Regions from separate parts of the Bradyrhizobium sp. MI1.3 genome, predicted to be linked through region 1. Evidence: predicted binding sites of a transcription regulator. Region 1 holds the regulator's gene; the other holds the start of a gene.
What was found. Region 1 encodes PhoB, which activates phosphate uptake and scavenging genes when phosphate is short. Its sites were predicted from a motif close to TGTCATNNANCTGTCAT; they were not measured.
Positions count from the first base shown of each region.

Region 2: a site for PhoB is predicted at 2,361-2,377, ahead of AC0L3A_RS01965 (RNA degradosome polyphosphate kinase). Genes of this name have one in related genera too.

Region 1 covers NZ_JBVVPQ010000036.1:70,004-77,579, reverse strand. Annotated here, with positions in the region: gene argF (ornithine carbamoyltransferase) at 1-620, opposite strand, end outside; gene AC0L3A_RS24770 (aspartate aminotransferase family protein) at 620-1,822, opposite strand; gene AC0L3A_RS24765 (GcrA family cell cycle regulator) at 2,278-2,790, shown strand; gene phoB (phosphate regulon transcriptional regulator PhoB) at 3,010-3,717, opposite strand; gene phoU (phosphate signaling complex protein PhoU) at 3,741-4,457, opposite strand; gene pstB (phosphate ABC transporter ATP-binding protein PstB) at 4,469-5,290, opposite strand; gene pstA (phosphate ABC transporter permease PstA) at 5,287-6,132, opposite strand; gene pstC (phosphate ABC transporter permease subunit PstC) at 6,137-7,126, opposite strand; gene pstS (phosphate ABC transporter substrate-binding protein PstS) at 7,226-7,576, opposite strand, start outside.
Region 2 covers NZ_JBVVPQ010000002.1:167,324-174,899, reverse strand. Annotated here, with positions in the region: gene purM (phosphoribosylformylglycinamidine cyclo-ligase) at 1-830, opposite strand, end outside; gene AC0L3A_RS01975 (CDP-alcohol phosphatidyltransferase family protein) at 986-1,528, shown strand; gene AC0L3A_RS01970 (P-loop NTPase family protein) at 1,645-2,322, shown strand; gene AC0L3A_RS01965 (RNA degradosome polyphosphate kinase) at 2,451-4,643, shown strand; gene ppx (exopolyphosphatase) at 4,659-6,161, shown strand; gene AC0L3A_RS01955 (TerC family protein) at 6,221-7,081, opposite strand; gene ndk (nucleoside-diphosphate kinase) at 7,126-7,548, opposite strand.

The DNA of each region.
Region 1 (7,576 bases):
TTGATGAAGTCGCGCATCGCTTTTTTCGGCGCGAGCTCCGGAGGCGTCGCGACATTGAGCTGGAACTTGAAGCGCTCGGCGGCGTGCGCCCAGGACGCCAGCACGTTATTGTCGTCGCCGGTCCAGGCCACCGTCTTGCCCTCGATCGGGCCGCGATGTTCCTCGTAGGTCATGAGGTCGGCCATCACCTGGCAGGGATGCGAGCGCCGCGTCAGGCCGTTGATGACGGGCACGGTGGCGTTTGCCGCAAGCTCCAGCAGCGCATCGTGATTGAGGATGCGGATCATGATGGCGTCGACATAGCGCGACAGCACCCGCGCGGTGTCGGCGATGGTCTCGCCGCGACCGAGCTGCATCTCGGCGCCTGTGAGCATGATGGGCTCGCCGCCGAGCTGGCGCATGGCGACATCGAACGACACCCGCGTCCGCGTCGAGGGCCGCTCGAAGATCATCGCCAGCGTCTTGCCTTCGAGCGGCCTGACCGGCTGATGCGCCTTCTGCTTCGCCTTCATCGCGGAGGACGCGGCCAGCATGCGCTTGAGCTCCGACAGCGGCAGCTCGTTGATATCGAGGAAGTGCTTCGGTGTTTTCTTGGGTGTATTATCGGGCGACTTGCTCATCAGCTTGCCGCCCGCTTGTTGCCGGACAACGCCGTGCAGGCGCGCTCGAGCCGCCCGACGCTGTCCTCGATCTCGGCCTCGGTGACGATCAAAGGCGGCAGGAAACGCACGACATTGTCACCGGCGCCGACGGTGAGCAGCTTTTCGGCGCGCAAGGCGGCAACGAGATCGCCGGAAGGCACCACGGCCTTGATGCCGATCAGGAGGCCCTCGCCGCGCACTTCGCTGACGACATCGCCATGACGGTCGATCACGGAGGCGAGCTTCTGCTTGAGCAGCAGCGACATCCTCTGCACGTGGTCGAAGAAGCCGGGCTTGAGCATGACGTCGAGCACGGCATTCGCCGCCGCGATCGCGAGCGGATTGCCGCCGAAGGTCGAGCCGTGCGAGCCCGGCGTCATGCCGGACGCCGCTTCCGCGGTCGCAAGGCAGGCGCCGATCGGGAAGCCGCCGCCGAGCGCCTTGGCCAGCGACATCACGTCGGGTTCGACGCCAAGGCGGCGGTACGCGAACAGATCGCCGGTGCGGCCCATGCCGGTCTGCACCTCGTCGAAGGCGAGCAACAGGCCGCGCTCGTCGCAGAGCTGGCGCAACGCCCTCAGGAAGGCAGGCGTTGCCGAACGCACACCGCCCTCGCCCTGGATCGGCTCGATCAGGATGCCGGCGGTCTGCGGACCGATCGCCTTTTTCACTGCCTCGAGATCGCCATGCGCAACCTGGTCGAAGCCCTCCATGGGTGGGCCGAAACCTTCGAGATATTTTGCCGAACCCGTCGCGGCCAGCGTCGCCAGCGTGCGGCCATGGAAGGCGCCTTCGAAGGTGATCATGCGATAGCGGTCTGGATGGCCCTTCGCGGCGTGATAGCGGCGCACGACCTTGATCACGCATTCCAGCGCTTCGGCGCCGGAATTGCAGAAGAACACGAAGTCCGCGAAACTTTCATTGCACAGGCGCGCGGCAAGCTTTTCGCCGTCCGGGCTCTGGAACAGGTTCGACATGTGCCAGAGCTTCGTGGCCTGTTCCTGCAACGCCGCGACCAGCGCCGGATGGGCATGGCCGAGCGCATTCACCGCCACCCCGGAGGTGAAATCGAGATAGCGCTCGCCATTGGTCGCGATCAGCCAGCAGCCTTCGCCACGCTCGAAACCGAGGTCGGACCTGGCGAAAACGGGGAGCAAATGCGGCGCTGCGCTGTTAGTCATGACGGTCACTTGAATGTTGCGGACGGTGTAAGCGTGCATTACGCAACGCACCATCGACCGGCCCGGAAAACGAAACGTGCCGCCTCTTGAGGGCGGCACGTGCGACTATCTTAGGCCTGGTGAAACGGGTGTCAATGCCGCCCGGAAAGCCTCGCGAAACGCTGAATCCGTAGTCTTGCGGTGCCGATTTTGCGGGATTTAGCCACGGAACATGTGGAAGCGAGTCGGCGGACTCTTGCGCGGGAGTCACGCCATATTGTAGCGTTTGGATTGTCAGATACGACATCTCGTGCAGTGGTTCTGATCTTTAAGTCCTTATGTACCGGCGTAAACGTTCGGGCGTTCAAGACGCGCCCGGCGAGCCTTAAGGGATTCTGGCGGCACGGGTTTTTGAAGGCTTAGGCATTCGCTGCGAGGCCCCAGGATGGCTGGCGCGCAGCGAGGGAAAGGGTGCAATGACGGTTTTGACCTGGTCCGATGATCGCGTCGAGCAGCTGAAAAAGCTCTGGGAGGCCGGACTTTCGGCCAGCCAGATCGCGGCGGAGCTCGGCAATGTGACCCGCAATGCCGTGATCGGCAAAGTGCACAGGCTCGGTCTTTCGGGCCGCGCCAAGAGCCCATCATCGGCAGCGCCCCGGCCGCGCAAGGCGCGCCCCGCGCAGCACATGATGCGGGTGAGCCGCCCGATCTCGCGCGGCAACACCGCGCTGGCGCAGGCCTTCGAGGTCGAGGCTGAGCCGGATCCGGTCACCTACGACAACGTGGTGCCGATGAGCCAGCGGCTGTCGCTGCTCGAATTGAACGAGGCGACCTGCCACTGGCCGGTCGGCGATCCCTCGAGCCCGGACTTCTTCTTCTGCGGTGGACGGGCGCTGTCCGGCCTGCCCTATTGCGCCCAGCACTCGCGTGTTGCGTACCAGCCGGCGTCGGATCGGCGCCGCGCACCGGTGAAGCCGGGTCCGCGGTAATCAGGGCAAGTCGTCGCGCAAAGACAGTTCAATAATTTCAGTGTCGTCCTGGCGAAAGCCAGGACCCATACTCCGAGCACGCAGTAGTCGTGCGAAAGGGGTAACTCTGAGTCTTCGCCAAACCACTCCCTGTGGTTATGGGTCCCGGATCAGCGCTCGCTTGTCCGGGACGACATCGGAGAATGCAGGGACAGCTCGCCAACAAACAAGCCTGCAACCCTACACCTGCTCCGCCTTCGCAAACCGATCATCCAGCGCGTAGCCGGCGCCGCGGACGGTGCGGATCGGGTCTTGCTCGCGGCCGAGATTGAGCAGCTTGCGCAGGCGGCCGATATGCACGTCGACGGTACGCTCGTCGATATAGATGTCGCGGCCCCAGACGCTGTCGAGCAGTTGCTCGCGCGAGAACACCCGGCCCGGATGCTCCAGGAAGAACTCCAGCAGGCGATATTCGGTCGGACCGAGATCGATCGGCCGGCCCGATCGCGCCACGCGGCGCTTGTCACGGTCGAGCTCGATGTCGCCAAAAGCAAGCACGGTGGCGAGCCGCTCCGGGCTTGCACGCCGCAGCAGGCCCTTCACGCGTGCCAGCAGCTCCGGCACCGAGAACGGCTTGACGATGTAATCGTCGGCGCCGGTCGCAAGACCCCGCACCCGCTCGCTCTCCTCACCGCGCGCGGTGAGCATGATGATCGGGAGCTGCTTGGTCTCGGGACGGGTGCGAAGCCGCCGGCACAATTCGATGCCTGACAGGCCCGGCAGCATCCAGTCGAGCACGATCAGATCGGGGATGTGCTCCTTGAGGCGGGTGTCGGCGTCGTCGCCGCGCATCACCGTCTCGACGTCATAGCCGTCGCCTTCGAGGTTGTAGCGGAGAAGCTCGGTCAGGGCTTCCTCGTCCTCAACCACCATAATGCGTGCGCCCATCGCGTCGTCGCTCCCTTAAGTCTTCAGGTGTTCGGTACCGTGTTGGCGAAGGTCGTCATGTCGCCCTTCGGCCGCTTGTCGGTGATCGCCTGGCCCTCGATCATGTAGAACACGGTCTCGGCGATGTTGGTGGCGTGGTCGCCGATCCGCTCGATGTTCTTGGCGCAGAACATCAGGTGAATACAGAACGAGATGTTGCGCGGATCCTCCATCATGTAGGTGAGGAGCTCGCGGAACAGCGAGGTGCAGATGGCGTCGACTTCCTCGTCGCCCTTCCACACCGCCATCGCCGCCGGCAAATCATGCGCGGCATAGGCGTCCAGCACCGACTTGACCTGCTGCTGCACGAGGTCGGTCATGTGCTCGAGGCCGCGGAACAGCTTGAGCGGATGGAAGTCCGTCTCCAGCGCCGCGACGCGCTTGCCCATGTTCTTGGCGAGGTCGCCGATGCGCTCGAGATCGGTCGCGACGCGCATGGCGCCGACGATCTCGCGCAGATCGACCGCCATCGGCTGGCGGCGGGCGATGGTGAGCACCGCACGCTCCTCGATGCGCTTCTGCAGCGCGTCGAGCTCGGTGTCGATGGCGACGACGCGCTGGCCGAGCGGGACGTCGCGGCGGATCAGCGCGTCGACGGACTCGACGATCATGCGCTCGGCGATGCCGCCCATCTCGGCGACCAGGCGGGTGAGTTCCTGGAGGTCGGTGTCGAAAGCCTTTGCGGTATGTTCGGAAGCCATGTCGCGTCTCCTCAGCCGAACCGGCCGGTGATGTAATCCTGCGTGCGCCGGTCGGTCGGCGACGTGAAGATCTTGCTGGTGTCGTCGAACTCGATCAGCTCGCCGAGATACATGAAGGCGGTCTTGTCGGAGACGCGCGCCGCCTGCTGCATGTTGTGGGTGACGATCGCGATCGTGTAATCCTCGGACAGCTCCTGGATCAGCTCCTCGACCTTGGCGGTCGAGATCGGGTCGAGCGCCGAACAGGGTTCGTCGAACAGGATCACCTCGGGCCGCACCGCGACGGTGCGGGCGATGCAGAGGCGCTGCTGCTGGCCGCCGGAGAGCGACAGGCCGGAGGCGTTGAGCTTGTCCTTGACCTCGTTCCACAGCGCGCCGCCGCGCAGCGCCTTCTCGACGCGGCCGTCCATTTCGGACTTCGAGATCTTCTCATACAGGCGGATGCCGAACGCGATGTTCTCGTAGATCGTCATCGGGAACGGCGTCGGCTTCTGGAACACCATGCCGACGCGGGCGCGCAGCAAATTGAGGTCCAGCTTGCCGTCGAGGATGTTGGTCTGGTCGAGCATCAGCTGACCAGTGGCGCGCTGGCCGGGATAGAGGTCGTACATCCGGTTGAAGATGCGCAGCAGGGTCGACTTGCCGCAGCCCGACGGACCGATGAACGCCGTGACGCGATTGGCGCCCAGCGTCAGGTTGATGTTCTTCAGCGCGTGGTGCTCGCCGTAATAGAAGTTCAGGTTGCGCACGGTCACCTTCGGGGGCGCCTCCGGCAGCACCGGCGCGTGGGGCAGCCCACCGGCCGCGCTCATCGATACGGAAAGATCACTCATTTTGCGGTCCTCTCGGCGCCAAGGATGCGCGCGCCAATATTAAGGGCAAGAACGGTCAGGGTGATGAGCAGCGCCCCGCTCCAGGCCAATTGCTTCCAATAGGCATAGGGGCTCTGCACGAAGTTGTTGATGGTGACAGGCAGGTTCGCCATCGTCTTATTCAGGCCGAGGCTGAAGAACTGGTTCGACAGCGCGGTGAACAGCAGCGGCGCAGTTTCACCGGCGACGCGAGCGGTTGCGAGCAGCACGCCGGTGATGAGGCCGGAGCGCGCGGCGCGATAAGCGATCCGCTTGATCACCAGCGAACGCGGCAGGCCGAGCGCCGAGGCCGCCTCGCGCAGCGCGTTCGGCACCAGCAGCAGCATGTCCTCGGTCGTGCGCAGCACCACCGGGATCACGATGACCGCGAGCGCGAGCGAGCCTGCGATCGCCGAGAAGCCGCGCATCGGCACCACCACCGCGCCGTAGATGAACAGGCCGATGATGATCGAGGGCGCCGAGAGCAGGATGTCGTTGATGAAGCGGATCACCGAGGTCAGCCGGTCATTGCGGCCGTATTCGGCGAGATAGGTGCCGGCGAACATGCCGAGCGGCGCGCCAATGCCGACGCCGATCACGGTCATGATCAGCGAGCCGACGATGGCGTTGAGCAGGCCGCCCTCGTTCGATCCGGGAGGCGGCGTGTTCTCGGTGAACAGCTGGACATTGAGTCCCGCCAGTCCATTGTAGAGCAGCGTGATCAGGATCAGCGCGAGCCAGGTGACGCCGAAGGCCGTTGCGGCGATGCAGAGCCCGCGAACGACGATGTCCTTGCGGCGGCGGCGTGAATAGATCGGATTCATGGCGCTAGTTCCCCGCCTTCTTTTCCAGCCGCATCAGCATCAGCCGCGCCGCTGCGAGCACGAAGAAGGTCAGCACGAACAGCAGGAGGCCGAGCAGGATCAGGCCGGACTGGTGCAGGCCGTCGCTCTCGGCGAACTCGGATGCGATCGCCGCCGAGATCGTGGTGCCGGGGGCGAAGATCGAGGACGAGATCCGGAACGAGTTGCCGATGATGAAGGTCACCGCCATGGTCTCGCCGAGCGCCCGGCCCAGCGCCAGCATGACGCCACCGATGACGCCGACGCGGGTGTAGGGGATCACCACGCTGCGGACGACTTCCCAGGTGGTGCAGCCGACGCCGTAGGCGGCTTCCTTCAGCACCGGAGGCACGGTCTTGAACACGTCGACTGAGATCGAGGTGATGAAGGGCAGCACCATGATGGCGAGGATCAGCGCGGCATTGAACAGGCTGAGATAGGACGGGGGACCTGCGAAGATCGCGCCCAGCACGGGCACGCCGTCGAAGATCTTGATCATGAAGGGCTGGAACGTGTTGGCGAGGAACGGACCCAACACGAAGAAGCCCCACATGCCGTAGATGATCGAGGGGATGCCGGCGAGCAGCTCGATCGCCATGCCGATCGGGCGGCGCAGCCGTTGCGGGCAGAGCTCGGTGAGGAAGATCGCAATGCCGAGACCCACGGGAATGGCGATCAGCATCGCGATGAAGGAGGTGACGAGCGTGCCGTACATTGGCCCGAGCGCGCCGAGCACCGGCGGATCGGCCGACGGCGCCCAGCGCTGCGTCCACAGGAACGAGACCCCGAATTCCTTCATCGCCGGGAAGGCGCCGACGATCAGCGAAATGATGATGCCGCCGAGGATCAGAAGCACCGAGATCGCGGAGAGCCGCGTGATCCAGTAGAAGGTAACGTCGCCGAGCTTGAACGCGCTCAAGGCCTTGGCGCGATCATACGGTCCGGCGTCGTCGATTACATCGCTCTGAACGGCCATCTCTGCCACGCCGATCCCCTGTACTAAATAGCATACGTTTTTTTGTTGGTCCGTGCCCCGGATGCGGCGCAGCGCATCCGGGGCACGAGCGTCGCGAAGCTAGCTCTTGATTTCGGCAGCCCAGGTCTTCTCGATCAGCTGAACGACCGGGTCCGGCATCGGGATGTAGTCGAGCTCTTCAGCCGCCTTGCCGCCGTTCTTGAAGGCCCAGCGGAAGAACTTGATGGCTTCCTGCGAGGCCGCCTTGTCGGTGGCGTCCTTGTGCATCAGGATGAAGGTCGCCGCCGTGATCGGCCAGGACTTCTCGCCGGGCTGGTCGGTCAGGATGACGTAGTAGCCGGGAGCCTTGGCCCAGTCGGCGTTGGAGGCGGCCGCCTGGAACGCTTCGACGGTGGGCTGCACCGGCTTGCCGGCCTTGTTGACGAGACCGGTGTAGGTCAGCTTGTTCTG
Region 2 (7,576 bases), on a different contig from region 1:
GCCAGATCGATACCGACGCCGAGATGCTTCGGCAGCACGCGCGGAATGTTGTCGGTGAAGCCGCCTCCGGTGATGTGGGCAAGCCCCTTCACCGCGCCGGTCTCGCGGATCGCGCGCAGGCAGGATTTGACGTAGAGACGCGTCGGCGTCAGCAACGCGCCGCCGAGCGTCATGACGGGCGCAAACGGCGCCTGCGCCCCGAAGCCGAGGCCGGATTGTTCCACGATCTTGCGCACCAGCGAGAAACCATTGGAGTGCACGCCCGACGAGGCGAGCCCGATCACGGCATCGCCGGCGGCGATGTCCTTGCGCGGCAAGAGCGTGCCCCGCTCCGCGGCGCCGACGGCAAAGCCGCCGAGGTCGTAGTCGCCGTCCCTGTAGAGGCCGGGCATCTCGGCCGTCTCGCCGCCGATCAGGGCGCAGCCGGATTCGCGGCAGCCTTCGGCGACGCCGGCGACAATCGACGCGGTCGCCTCCGGATCGAGCTTGCCGCAGGCAAAATAGTCCAGGAAGAACAGCGGCTCGGCGCCCTGCACCACGAGGTCGTTGACGCTCATGGCGACGAGGTCGATGCCGATCCCGCCATGCAGGCCGGTCTCGATCGCGATCTTGACCTTGGTGCCGACGCCATCGGTCGCGGCCACCAGGATGGGATCCTTAAAACCGGCTGCCTTGAGATCGAACAGGCCGCCGAATCCCCCGATTTCGGCGTCGGCGCCGGGCCGTGCGGTGGCGCGCACCATCGGCTTGATCAGGTCGACCAAGCGGTTGCCCGCATCGATATCGACGCCTGAATCGGCGTAAGTGAGGCCGTTTTTGCGGTCGGTCATGCCCGATTTCCAGTGGGTTTGCGGCTGGTTACGTCGAATTCCGGGGACGCGCAATGGCTCGCATGGCGCGCCGCCGTATACTATGTAGAGATATCAACCGGTTCAGCCTGCAAAGGGCCGAATTCGAGGTCAGGCCGGGTGCCGGGAAGCGCCGTGTGAGTATACCGAACATCATTACTTTGGGCCGCATCATGCTGGTCCCGATCATCGTCTGGGCCATCGTGTCGAGCCAAATGGAGGTGGCGTTCGCCGTCTTCCTGATCGCCGGTATCAGCGACGCGGTCGACGGCTTCCTTGCCAAGCGCTTCAACATGACGAGCGAGCTCGGCGCCTTGCTCGACCCGCTCGCCGACAAGGCGCTGCTGGTCTCGATCTACATGGCCTTGGGCATCTGGGGCGCGATTCCGCGCTGGATCGTCATCCTGGTGGTCTCGCGCGACATCATGATCGTCGCCGCCGTGATCATATCGTGGCTGTTCGACCGCCCTGTGGAGATGAAGCCCTCGAAGGTATCCAAGCTCAACACTGTGGCCCAGGTGGCGTTCGCAGCGCTGGTGCTGGCCGCCCTCGCCTTCGGCTTCAAAGCCGGTCCTTATGATATAATCCTGATGGGCCTCGTCACGATCTTCACGCTCTCCTCCGTGTCGCTCTATCTCGTCGAGTGGTTGCGGCACATGAGCACGATCGAGGCCAAGTAGCAGCACGATCGAGGCCAAATGAGTTGGGAAGCGGCCCCGCAAAGGCCAACTCCCGTTCGATTAAGTCGCATCTCTTCAAACCAAGCCGGCATATGCCGGCACGGAGCAAAGCAAGCGTGCCAGGCCGCGTTCATCCCCGACAATTGGCGTTTTCGCTTCCGCATGCGGAGAGCCTGAGCCGGGACAATTTCCTCGAAGGCCCCGTCAACGCCGCCGGTCTTGCCCTCATCGACGCCTGGCCGGAATGGCCGAACCGGATCATGTGGCTGGCCGGCCCGGAAGGAAGCGGCAAGAGCCATCTCGCCGCGATCTGGGCCGAGGCCTCAGGCGCCCGCTCGACCACGGCCAATGGGCTGACCGCCGAAGCCGTCCCGGCTGCGCTCGCCACCGGCGCGCTGGTGGTCGAGGATCCCAAGGCGAGGGAATTCGATGAGCGCGCCCTGTTCCATCTGATGAATCTGGCCCGCGAGGACGGCGCCTACGTCCTCTTCACCGGACGCGAGGCGCCCGCCTCTCTCGAGATCGAGCTCGCCGACCTGCGCTCGCGGCTCCGCGCTGTCCCCGTTATCTCGCTGCTGCCGCCTGACGACCAGCTCTTCCGCGGCCTGATCGTCAAATTCTGCGCCGACCGCCAGCTCGCCATGGACGAGAGCGTGGTCAGCTACCTCGCCACTCGCCTGGAGCGGTCCTCGGCCGCCGCCCGACGGGCTGTGGACCTGCTGGACAGCGAGGCCCTGCGCCTCGGCCGCCCCGTCACCCGGGCCCTGGCGGCCGAGCTGCTCCGGGATGTCTGACCAAGGCGGCTTGACGCGGCCGGGCCGCGGAACATCAATGTCATCGAAACGTCATCGCTCTAACACATGCTCCCGCGGGTTTTGCGCGTAAGTCGCAAATTGGGGCGAACTGGATGGATCGACTTCTGATGGATTCTGCGCAAGCTGTTGAAGTTAAAGAGAAAGCCCCGGAAGCCGAAGGCCCGCCGGCGATCGCATCGAGCCCCGAGCGGTTCATCAATCGCGAGCTCTCCTGGCTGCACTTCAACCGCCGCGTCCTGGAGGAATCGGTCAATCCCAGCCACCCTATGCTGGAGCGGGTGCGATTCCTGTCGATTTCAGCGAATAACCTCGACGAGTTCTTCATGGTCCGCGTTGCCGGCATCAAGGCCCAGGTGCGCGAAGGCATCGCCGAGCGCAGCCCCGACGGTCTGACCCCGTCCGAGCAGCTCGCACTGATCAACCGGACCGTCTCGCAGCTTGCCTCCGACCAGCAGGCAATCTGGCGCGACCTGCGCGGCACGCTCGCCGACGAGGGCATCGTGCTGGTCGAGGGCAAGGAAGTCACCAAAGCGGAACGAACCTGGGTCGAGGACTACTTCCTCAGCAACGTGTTCCCGCTGCTGACACCGCTCGCGATCGACCCGGCCCACCCCTTCCCGTTCATTCCGAGCCTCGGCTTCACCATCGCGCTCCAGCTCACGCGCGCCGCCGACGGCAAGCAGATGAACGCGCTGATCCGCATGCCCGGCAAGATCGACCGCTTCATCCGCCTGCCGGCCGAGGGCAAGATAGTCCGGCTGATCTCGCTGGAGCAGGCCACCGCACTGTTCATCAACCGCCTGTTCCCTGGCTACAATCTTCACGGCCAGGGCGCCTTCCGCGTCATCCGCGACTCCGAACTCGAAATCGAGGAAGAGGCCGAGGATCTCGTCCGCTTGTTCGAGACCGCGCTGAAGCGCCGCCGCCGCGGCTCGGTGATCCGGCTCGAGATCGATGCCAAGATGCCGGAGCAGCTGCGCAGCTTCGTACAGCACGCGCTGTCGACCGCCGACGACGAGGTGTTCCTGGTCGATGGCGTGCTCGCTATGAACGAGCTCTCGCAGCTCACCCGCCTCGACCGGCCTGACCTCGAATTCACCCCTTACGTGCCCCGCCATCCCGAGCGCGTGCGCGAGCAAGGCGGCGACATCTTCGCTGCGATCCGGCAGAAGGATCTCGTCGTCCATCACCCCTATGAATCCTTCGACGTCGTGGTGCAGTTTCTCCAGCAGGCGACGCGCGACCCCGACGTCGTCGCCATCAAGCAGACGCTCTACCGCACCTCGAGCAACTCGCCGATCGTGCGCGCGCTCGTGGAAGCTGCAGAAGCCGGCAAATCCGTCACCGCGCTGATCGAGCTGAAGGCCCGCTTCGACGAGGAGGCCAACATCCGCTGGGCGCGCGACCTCGAACGCGCCGGCGTGCAGGTCGTCTACGGCTTCCTCGAACTGAAGACCCACGCGAAATTGTCGATGGTGGTGCGCCGTGAAGGCGGCAGCCTCACGACTTACGTCCACACCGGCACCGGCAATTATCATCCGGTGACCGCGCGCATCTACACCGACCTCTCCTACTTCACCTCGGACCCGACCATCGGCCGCGATGCCGCCCGCGTGTTCAACTTCATCACCGGCTATGCCGCGCCGAGCGATCTTGAAAAGATGGCCGTCTCGCCGCTGACCTTGCGCAAGCGCATCATCGAGCACATCCAGGGCGAGACCGCGCATGCGCGCCACGGCCGGCCCGGTGCGGTCTGGATGAAGATGAACGCGCTGGTCGACCCCGACATTATCGACGCGCTCTACGAGGCCTCACAGGCCGGCGTGCAGGTCGAGCTTGTGGTGCGCGGTATCTGCTGCCTGCGGCCCGGCATTCCCGGCCTGTCGGAGAACATCCGCGTCAAGTCGATCATCGGACGATTCCTCGAACACGGCCGAATTTACTGCTTCGGCATGGGCCAGGGCCTGCCGAGCGCGAAAGCGGCTGTGTATATCTCCTCGGCCGACATGATGCCGCGCAATCTCGACCGCCGCGTCGAGGTGCTGTGTCCGCTGCAAAATCCCACGGTGCATCAGCAGGTTCTCGAACAGATCATGGTCGCCAATCTCAAGGACAATGAGCAGAGCTGGCAATTGTTGCCGGACGGGTCCTCAACGCGTATGAAGACCGCGAAGGGCGAGGAGCCTTTCAACGTCCACAACTACTTCATGACCAATCCGAGTCTGTCTGGCCGTGGTAAGTCGCTCAAGGAATCCTCGCCGCGCCGCCTCACGCGCCGTAATGAACGTCATCAATCCTGATCCGGGATCGTCGACGTGAAGCGGCCGCGCAAGCGCGGCTCGAGCGTCGCGGTCATCGACATCGGCTCCAACTCGGTCCGTCTCGTCGTCTACGAGGGACTGACGCGGAGCCTCATTCCCATCTTCAACGAGAAGACGCTGTGCGGGCTTGGGCGCGAGGTGCAGAGCACGGGCCTGCTTGCGCCCGACGCCGTCGACAAGGCGCTGACCTCGCTCAAGCGCTTCCGTGCGCTGTGCCGGGTGATGCAGGTCGGACGGGTGTTTGCGATTGCGACCGCCGCCTGCCGCGACGCCTCCAACGGCCCCGACTTCATCGCGAAAGCCGAGCGAATCTGCGCGGTGAAGATCGAGATCCTGTCGGGCCCGCGCGAGGCGCGGCTGTCGGCGCTTGGGGTGATCTCCGGCATCCATCATCCCGACGGCATCGTCGGCGACCTCGGCGGCGGCTCGCTCGAACTGATCGACGTGCGCAAAAACACCGTGCGCAGCGGCGTGACGCTGCCACTCGGCGGCCTCGCGCTGCAGGACCTCGCGCATAAATCCCTGAAACGCGCCGACCGCATCGTGCGCGAAGCGCTCGACGGGGTGCCGCAGCTCAAGGCAGGTACTGGCCGCAGCTTCTACGCGGTCGGCGGTACCTGGCGCGCGCTGGCGCGCATCCACATCATCCAGAGCGGCTACCCGCTCCAGGTGATGCACGGCTATTCGATTTCGGCTGCCGAGGCGCTCGATTTTTCCCGACGTCTCCGCCGGCTTGCGGCCGCCGGCATGCTTGCAGACATCGAGATCGTCGCCGACGCCCGGCGCCCGCTCCTCACCTATGCGGCACTGGTGCTCGAGCACATCATCCGGGTGGCGAAGCCGAAGACCATCGTGTTCTCGACCTTCGGCGTGCGCGAGGGCCTGCTGCACGAGAAGCTGCCGGAGTCCGAACGCAACAAGGACGGACTGATCTGCGCGGCCGAGGAGCTGAACCAGCTGCTGTCTCGTTCGGCAAAGCACGCGCGCGAGTTGATCGCCTGGACCGACCGCCTCGCGCGCGTGGTGAAGCTGCGCGAGACCGAGGAGGACCGCCGTCTGCGCCACGCCGCGTGCCTGTTGTCCGACATCGGCTGGCGGGTGCATCCCGACCATCGCGGCGAGCAGACGCTGAGCCTCGTCGTCAACGGCAATTTCGGCGCGATCACCCACACCGAGCGCGCCTTCGTCGGCCTGTCCGTGTTCTATCGCTATGCGGGGCTCAGCGAGGAGAACCAGCCGCCGGTCGCCATGCAGGAGCTGCTGACGCCGGCGCAACTCGAACGCGCCCGCCTACTCGGCGCGGCCTTCCGCGTTGCGCATCTGATCTCGGCGGCGCGTCCGGGCGTCTTGCCCGCGACGCATTTCCGCAGCGTGGGCCGCAAGCTGTTGCTGGTGTTCGAGCACCGCCTCGGCGATCTCGTCGCGGATCGCGTCGGCAGCCGCTTCCGCGCGCTCGCCCGCCTGATCAACCGCGCCGGCTCGATCGTGCGGCGCTAGCGCATGATCCGGAAAAGCCTGAAGCGCTTTTCCGAAAAGATTATGCTCGAAAGATAAGCCTATTCCGCCGAGGCCTTGGCGTGGCGCTCGGAGGACTCCAGCGCGGCCGCGCTCATGCTGCGCCGACGCCAGATGGAGCCGACGGCCAGCACGACGACGACGCCGAGAGCTGCGCACAGATATTCGCCGCCTCCGCCGCCATGGGCGAATTGCGGCGGGATGCGCAAGGCGCTGAGCACGTTGTCGAGCGAGGCGCCGAACGGACCGTCGAACAGCGTGTGCAGCCTCGGCGCGATGCCGGGATCGGTAGCGATCACCTCGCCCGCAATCCAGCCGAGCAGCGCCGCGCCGGCCCACACCAGAACCGGCACCTTTGCGAGCAGCGCCATGATCAGCGCCGCACCGGCGACGATCAAGGGCACGCTGATGGCAAGACCGAGCACCAGCAAGGGCGCGCTGCCATTGGCGGCCGCGGCCACCGCAATGACGTTGTCCAGGCTCATGACGATGTCGGCGACGACGACGATCTGCACGGCCTGCCACAGATGCGAAGCCGACTCGACGCCGTCCTCGTCCTCCTGTTCCGGCACCAGCAGCTTTGCCGCAATCACGATCAGCGCAAGACCGCCGACCAGCTTGAGGTACGGCAGCTCCATCAGGCTCGCGACGATGCCCGTGAAGATGATCCGCAGCAGCACCGCGGCGCCGGCACCCAGGATCATGCCCCACAGCCGATGCCGCGGCTTGAGGCCGCGGCAGGCGAGCGCGATCACCAGCGCATTGTCGCCGGACAAGAGGATGTTGATCCAGATGATCTTGCCGACCGCGACCCAGAAGGTCGGTTCGGCCATCTCAACGCGGAACTGGGTGAAGAATGCCCCGATCGTAGCGGGATCGAAGATCTGCCAGAGCCAGTTCACACTACGTCCTTTCGCCGCGTCTCGTTACCTGATCGGCTGACGGATCAGCCGACGATCTCGTTGCCCGAGAAGAACTGCGCGATCTCGATCGCGGCGGTCTCCGGCGCATCCGAACCGTGCGCGGAGTTCTCACCGATCGACTTGGCGTAGAGCTTGCGGATGGTGCCGTCAGCCGCCTTGGACGGATCGGTCGCCCCCATCACGTCGCGATACTTGGAGACGGCACCCTCGCCTTCCAGCACCTGGACCACCACGGGGCCCGACGTCATGAAGTCCACGAGCTCACCGAAGAAGGGGCGCGCCTTGTGGACCGCATAGAAGGTCTCGGCCTGTTCCTTGGTCATGCGGATGCGCTTCTGCGCGACGATGCGCAGGCCCGCCTTCTCGATCACGGCGTTAACCGCACCGGTGAGGTTACGCGCTGTGGCGTCGGGCTTGATGATCGAGAAGGTGCGTTCGATGGCCATGATCTTGTCCTTGAAGAGAAAACGGTGG